3 regions of the Streptomyces sp. ISL-99 genome follow, and region 1 is predicted to be linked to each of the others. Evidence: predicted binding sites of a transcription regulator. Region 1 holds the regulator's gene; each other region holds the start of a gene.
The links. Region 1 encodes HrcA, which represses chaperone genes, less so after heat shock. Its sites were predicted from a motif close to TTNGCACTCNGNNNNNCNGAGTGCNAA; they were not measured.
Positions count from the first base shown of each region.

Region 1 (2,265 bases):
CGTCGAGCGTCTCCAGCGGACACTTCGTGCCCAGCGCCGCCGCCGTCATCGGGATGGTGACCGTGCAGTGCAGGTCGTCGCCGCGCCGCTGGAACACCGCGTGCGGCAGCTCGTGGATCTCGACGTACAGGTCACCGGCGGGTCCGCCGCCGGGGCCGACCTCGCCTTCGCCCGCGAGCTGGATGCGGGTGCCGTTGTCGACACCGGCCGGGATCTTGACCGTCAGCGTCCGGCGCGAGCGCACGCGCCCGTCACCGGCGCACTCCGGGCACGGGGTCGGTACGACGGTGCCGAAGCCCTGGCACTGCGGGCAGGGGCGGGAGGTCATGACCTGGCCCAGGAAGGACCGGGTGACCTGGGAGACCTCGCCACGGCCGCGGCACATGTCACAGGTCTGCGCGGAGGTGCCGGGAGCGGCGCCCTCGCCCGAACACGTCGTACACACGACGGCCGTGTCGACCTGGATGTCCTTGGTCGTGCCGAAGGCCGCCTCGTTGAGGTCGATCTCCAGCCGGATCATCGCGTCCTGGCCGCGCCGCGTGCGCGACCTCGGGCCGCGCTGCGACGCCGTACCGAAGAACGCGTCCATGATGTCCGAGAAGTTGCCGAAGCCGCCCTGGCCGAAGCCGCCGGCTCCGCCGCCCGCCTGCGAGAGGGGGTCGCCGCCGAGGTCGTAGACCTGCTTCTTCTGCGGGTCCGACAACACCTCGTACGCGGCGTTGATCTCCTTGAAGCGCTCTTGCGTCTTGGGATCGGGATTCACGTCCGGGTGGAGCTCACGCGCCAGCCGCCGGAATGCCTTCTTGATCTCGTCCTGGGAAGCGTCGCGGCGTACGCCTAGTACGGCGTAATAGTCGGTGGCCACTTACGACTCCGCCAGGATCTGTCCGACGTAACGTGCCACTGCGCGTACCGCTCCCATCGTTCCGGGGTAGTCCATGCGGGTCGGTCCGACCACGCCGAGTTTCGCGACTGCTTCGTCGCCCGAACCGTAGCCGACTGCGACGACGGACGTGGAGCTGAGCCCTTCATGGGCATTCTCGTGCCCGATTCGTACGGTCATGCCCGAGTCCGTTGCCTCACCGAGCAGCTTGAGGAGCACGACCTGCTCCTCCAGCGCCTCCAGCACCGGCCGGATGGTGAGGGGGAAATCATGCCCGAAGCGGGTCAGATTGGCGGTGCCGCCGATCATCAGCCGCTCCTCGGTCTCCTCGACCAGAGTCTCCAGGAGGGTGGACAGAACCGTCGAAACGGTCCCCCGGTCCTCCTTGTCGAAGGACTCGGGAAGGTCCTGCACCAGCTGCGGTACGTCCGCGAAGCGGCGTCCAACGACCCGGCTGTTGAGCCGGGCGCGCAGGTCCGCCAGGGACGTCTCGCCGAAGGGAGCGGGGCAGTCGACCATGCGCTGCTCGACCCGTCCGGTGTCCGTGATGAGCACGAGCATCAGGCGGGCGGGAGCCAGCGAGAGAAGTTCCACATGCCGGACCGTCGACCGGGTCAGCGAGGGGTACTGCACGACGGCGACCTGCCGGGTCAGCTGCGCGAGCAGCCGCACCGTACGGGCCACGACGTCGTCGAGGTCGACCGCCCCGTCCATGAAGTTCTGGATGGCGCGGCGCTCGGGCGACGACAGGGGCTTGACGCCCGCGAGCTTGTCGACGAACAGGCGGTAGCCCTTGTCCGTCGGGATGCGCCCGGCGCTCGTATGAGGCTGGGCGATGAAGCCCTCGTCCTCCAGGGCGGCCATGTCGTTGCGGACGGTGGCCGGCGAGACGCCGAGCTTGTGCCGCTCGGTGAGCGCCTTGGAGCCGACGGGCTCCTCGGTGCCCACATAGTCCTGAACGATGGCGCGCAACACCTCAAGTCTGCGTTCGCTGAGCATCGCGCACCACCTCCAGCTGGTCGGTCTTCCGGCTTCTGCCTGGCACTCGCCCTGGCACTCACCGCGGGGGAGTGCCAGCAGTCCCCGGCCCAGTGTACGGCGGGCGGGTACGCCCCTAGCAAGGGCGGCCGGTCACGTTGTCGCACCAGTCGCCGCGCGACGGCCCTGTTCAGCGGGCGGGAGCGCGACGGATGGGGCTAGCGTCGCGGTATGAACGTCAGTTGGGAAGAGGCAGGCTGGGAACGGCTCGCACCGGGGGTGGGGCGGCGCCGTATGCCCGTCTGGGACGCGACGGTGGGCCTGGCGGCAGGGGGCGACGGCGGGGCGCTGATGATCGACACGGGGGCGACGCTGCGCGAGGGAGCGGAGCTGCGGGCGCAGGC
Region 1 is NZ_JAGGPC010000028.1:80,589-82,853, forward strand. It holds gene dnaJ (molecular chaperone DnaJ) at 1-865, opposite strand, end outside; gene hrcA (heat-inducible transcriptional repressor HrcA) at 866-1,882, opposite strand; gene J7E91_RS17015 (MBL fold metallo-hydrolase) at 2,093-2,265, shown strand, end outside.

Region 2 (2,265 bases), on a different contig from region 1:
CGACGTCCTCGGCGATGATCAGCAGCGGCTTGGAGGCGCCGGCCTGGATGACCTTCTCCAGGAGCGGCAGCAGGTCCTGGATCGAGCCGATCTTGCCCTGGTGGATCAGGATGTACGGGTCGTCGAGGACGGCCTCCATACGCTCCTGGTCGGTCACCATGTACGGCGAGAGGTAGCCCTTGTCGAAGGCCATGCCCTCGGTGAAGTCGAGCTCCAGACCGAAGGTGTTGGACTCCTCGACGGTGATGACACCGTCCTTGCCGACCTTGTCCATCGCCTCGGCGATGAGCTCGCCGACCTGCGAGTCCTGGGCGGAAAGCCCGGCCACGGCGGCGATGTCGGACTTGTCGTCGATCGGACGGGCGTTCGCGAGGAGGTCCTCGGAGATCGCCTTGACCGCGGCGTCGATGCCCTTCTTCAGGGCGGCCGGGGAAGCACCGGCGGCGACGTTGCGCAGACCCTCGCGAACCAGGGCCTGGGCCAGCACGGTGGCGGTGGTGGTGCCGTCACCCGCGATGTCGTTGGTCTTGGTCGCCACCTCCTTCACCAGCTGGGCGCCCAGGTTCTCGTACGGGTCGTCGAGCTCGACCTCACGCGCGATCGTGACACCGTCGTTGGTGATGGTGGGGGCGCCGAACTTCTTGTCGATGACGACGTTGCGGCCCTTGGGGCCGATCGTCACCTTCACCGTGTCGGCAAGCTTGTTGACGCCGCGCTCGAGGGCGCGACGGGCGTCCTCGTCGAACTTCAGAATCTTCGCCATGGAGCTTCTCTGTCCTCTCAAACGAAATGCGCCCCGGGCCACCCGGCATTCGCTGGGGGCCAGGGGCGCAAATCAAAAGCAATCTTCGGGCGAATTACTTCTCGATGATCGCGAGCACGTCGCGAGCCGAGAGGACGAGGTACTCCTCGCCGCTGTACTTCACCTCGGTGCCGCCGTACTTGCTGTACAGCACGACATCGCCGACGGATACGTCGAGCGGCAGGCGCTCGCCGTTCTCGAAGCGGCCCGGGCCCACGGCCAGGACGACGCCCTCCTGGGGCTTCTCCTTGGCGGTGTCCGGAATGACCAGGCCAGAGGCCGTGGTCTGCTCGGCGTCGAGCGGCTGGACCACAATGCGGTCCTCGAGCGGCTTGATGGCAACCTTGGAGCTGGTGGTCGTCACGGTCCGGTCTCCCCCTTCGGAGATCTCACGGGGTTAACTGATGTGGGGTGGCGACCAGGTGGATCCGTCGTCGCGGGTGCCGGACCTGCCCGTCGCTACTGTTGGCACTCCCCAGTGGAGAGTGCCAACGCCGAGACTATGACGCGGTTAGCACTCGGTCAAGCGGAGTGCCAATCCTGCGCCGCCTCACGTGTTGACGGACGGGCCCGCGCGGGCCGGCCGGCAGGCGTCAGAGGTAGTCCTCCAGCCGCGCCACGGCGAACCCCTGCTCCTGGATACGCCGCAGCATCCGCGATGTCATCTCGGTGATCGTGGCGCCCTTGAGCTCGCCGGGACCGCGGAAGTGCGCCAGCACGATGTCGCCCGGCCGCAGCCGGTCGCCGTGCGCGTACCGCAGGTCGTTGATCTGCACCGAAGCCCCCCACAGCACCACCGCCTCGGCCCCGCAGTCGCCCGCCGCCCGCAGCGTCTGGTTGTTGTACGCCCCGTACGGCGGCCGGAAGAGCCGCGGTCGCGTCCCGAAGCGGGCCTCCAGGCGGTCCTGCTGGCCGCAGATCTGGGCGCGCTGTCCGGCGTACGGGAGACCGGGCAGGTAGGCATGGTCGACGGTGTGGTTCTGCACGGCGCTGAGCCCGCCGCCCGCCCGCCTCAGCCGGTCGAAGTGGTCGTACCCGGGCGAGGCCACGCTGTCCGTCAGGAACATGCTGATCGGCAGCTTGAGCTCGTCCACCATCCGTACGAACTCCGGATCGCGCTCCGCTCCGTCGTCGAAGGTGAGGAAGACGACCTTGTCGCGGGTCGGTACGCGGTGCACGACGAAGGGGCGCTCCGGTTTACGGGCCGGCGGCGCCGGCGCCGCACGGAGCGGCGCCCGCAGTCCCCAGCGCGCGTACGCCCCGGCGCGCGGGGCCGACGGGGCGTGCGCCCGGAGCCCCCCGGCGCCCGCGGCCCCCACGTCGCGCACCTTGGGGGCGACGCTGCGCACCGCCTTCCTCCCCAGCCGCTCGATCGGGTCCACGGACTGCGCGCAGCCGGTGAGCGTCAGCGCACCGACCGCCAGCAGCCCGGCCGCCAGCCGGTGCGCGCGCCTCACAGGTAG
Region 2 is NZ_JAGGPC010000006.1:98,427-100,691, reverse strand. It holds gene groL (chaperonin GroEL) at 1-763, opposite strand, end outside; gene groES (co-chaperone GroES) at 858-1,166, opposite strand; gene J7E91_RS03985 (polysaccharide deacetylase family protein) at 1,396-2,259, opposite strand; gene J7E91_RS03980 (polysaccharide deacetylase family protein) at 2,256-2,265, opposite strand, start outside.
Region 2: the regulator HrcA is predicted to act here: its motif matches at 1,314-1,340, upstream of groES (co-chaperone GroES).

Region 3 (2,265 bases), on a different contig from region 1:
CGGTGCCACCGGTGAGGATGGCGATGTCGCCGAGCATGGCCTTGCGGCGGTCACCGAAGCCCGGAGCCTTGACGGCGACGGACTTGAAGGTGCCACGGATCTTGTTGACGACGAGCGTGGACAGCGCCTCGCCCTCGACGTCCTCCGCGATGATCAGCAGCGGCTTGCCCGACTGCATGACCTTCTCCAGCAGCGGAAGGAGGTCCTTCACGTTGGAGATCTTGGAGTTGACGATCAGGATGTACGGGTCGTCGAGCGACGCCTCCATACGCTCCATGTCGGTGGCGAAGTACGCCGAGATGTAGCCCTTGTCGAAGCGCATGCCCTCGGTGAGCTCAAGCTCCAGACCGAAGGTCTGCGACTCCTCGACGGTGATGACGCCTTCCTTGCCGACCTTGTCCATCGCCTCGGCGATGAGCTCGCCGATCTGGGTGTCGGCGGCGGAGATGGAGGCGGTCGAAGCGATCTGCTCCTTGGTCTCCACGTCCTTGGCCTGCTCAAGGAGAGCGGCGGAGACGGCCTCGACGGCCTTCTCGATGCCACGCTTGAGGGCCATCGGGTTGGCGCCGGCGGCGACGTTGCGCAGGCCCTCGCGGACCAGAGCCTGGGCGAGGACAGTCGCGGTCGTCGTGCCGTCACCGGCTACGTCGTCGGTCTTCTTCGCGACTTCCTTGACCAGCTCGGCGCCGATCTTCTCGTACGGGTCCTCGAGCTCGATCTCCTTGGCGATGGAAACACCATCGTTGGTGATCGTGGGGGCGCCCCACTTCTTCTCGAGGACGACGTTACGGCCCTTGGGGCCGAGGGTGACCTTGACGGCGTCGGCGAGCTGGTTCATCCCGCGCTCGAGACCGCGCCGTGCCTCCTCGTCGAACGCGATGATCTTGGCCATGTGAAGTGGTCCTCCCGGACTGGGGTGGATTCTCCGGACCGAGTGGCGCCCGCGACGGACGGCCAGCCTGCCTGGTGGTTTTCCTTGTCCCACCAGGCCTGCGGGCCTCACCGGCCCGGTCCTTCTGTCACTCTCACTGGGAGAGTGCTAACAGTGCTAACGCCAATGATTAGCACTCGACCCCTCCGAGTGCAAGCGTCCCCCTCAGATGTGGACACGCACGAAGGGCCTGTACCCGGTGCGGGGTACAGGCCCTTCGTGTGTGAGTGCGTCGGTGGCCGATCGCGCCGAGATCAGACGGCGAGCTTGACCATGTCCGCCTGCGGACCCTTCTGGCCCTGCGAGATCTCGAATTCGACTCGCTGACCTTCTTCAAGGGTGCGGTACCCGTCCATCTGGATCGCGCTGTAGTGGACGAAAACATCCGCACCACCGTCGACCGCGATGAAGCCGTACCCCTTCTCCGCGTTGAACCACTTGACGGTGCCCTGAGCCATGGCTTAACTCCCCTATTTCTGGCCCTTGCACAGGACCGCACTTCGCGGGTCCTGGGTCAGACTCCTCCACCCTCCGACAGGAGAGGGCGTGCGCCGGAACGCGTCGACCGCGGCTGAATGTATCCGCCCAACTGCCCTCTGCAACAGGTCAATCCGACGAGAAATCTGGGCATGGATGAGCACGCGAATGTGAAGAATTCTCAGGTTTCCCGGGCAAGTCGGGCCGGACAAGGCGCGCATTGGCGGCATTTGGGTCCGGCACTTTGGCTGCTTCTTGTCGCACGGGGTCGCATTCTCATATGCGCCGGGCACAGGCAGCGGAGGGGGGCTTCCCAACTGTACCGCGCTCAACCATGCAGAATTGCCCCCTCCGCTTTCATGGCGGAGGGGGCAATGGAAGCAATGCCGAGGGCGACCGGCGGAGATCAGCCTCCGGCACTGTGCCGAATGGTCAGCCTCCGGCGACGGCCGGGATGATCGAGACGCCGGCACCGTCCGGCGTGGCCGTCTCCAGGCCCTGCTCGAAGCGCACGTCGTCGTCGTTCACGTACACGTTCACGAAGCGGCGCAGCTTGCCCTGGTCGTCCAGGACGCGGGCCGCGATGCCCGCGTGGTTCTTCTCCAGATCGGCGATGACCTCGGCGAGGGTCGCGCCCTCGGCCGCGACCTCGGCCTTGCCGTCCGTGTACGTACGAAGAATGGTGGGGATGCGGACGTTGACACTCATGCGAGGCCAGCCTCTCGGAAAGAGTCCAGGTTGGGGCGGATGACGGCGGACTGGCCCGTGGTCGGGGCCACCGCCTCAAGGGTCTTCAGGCCGTCGCCCGTGTTGAGCACGACGGTGGTCAGGGCCGGGTCGAGCAGTCCGGCCTCGAT
Region 3 is NZ_JAGGPC010000012.1:293,381-295,645, forward strand. It holds gene groL (chaperonin GroEL) at 1-892, opposite strand, end outside; gene J7E91_RS08360 (cold-shock protein) at 1,186-1,389, opposite strand; gene J7E91_RS08365 (MoaD/ThiS family protein) at 1,841-2,116, opposite strand; gene thrC (threonine synthase) at 2,113-2,265, opposite strand, start outside.
Region 3: the regulator HrcA is predicted to act here: its motif matches at 1,017-1,043, upstream of groL (chaperonin GroEL).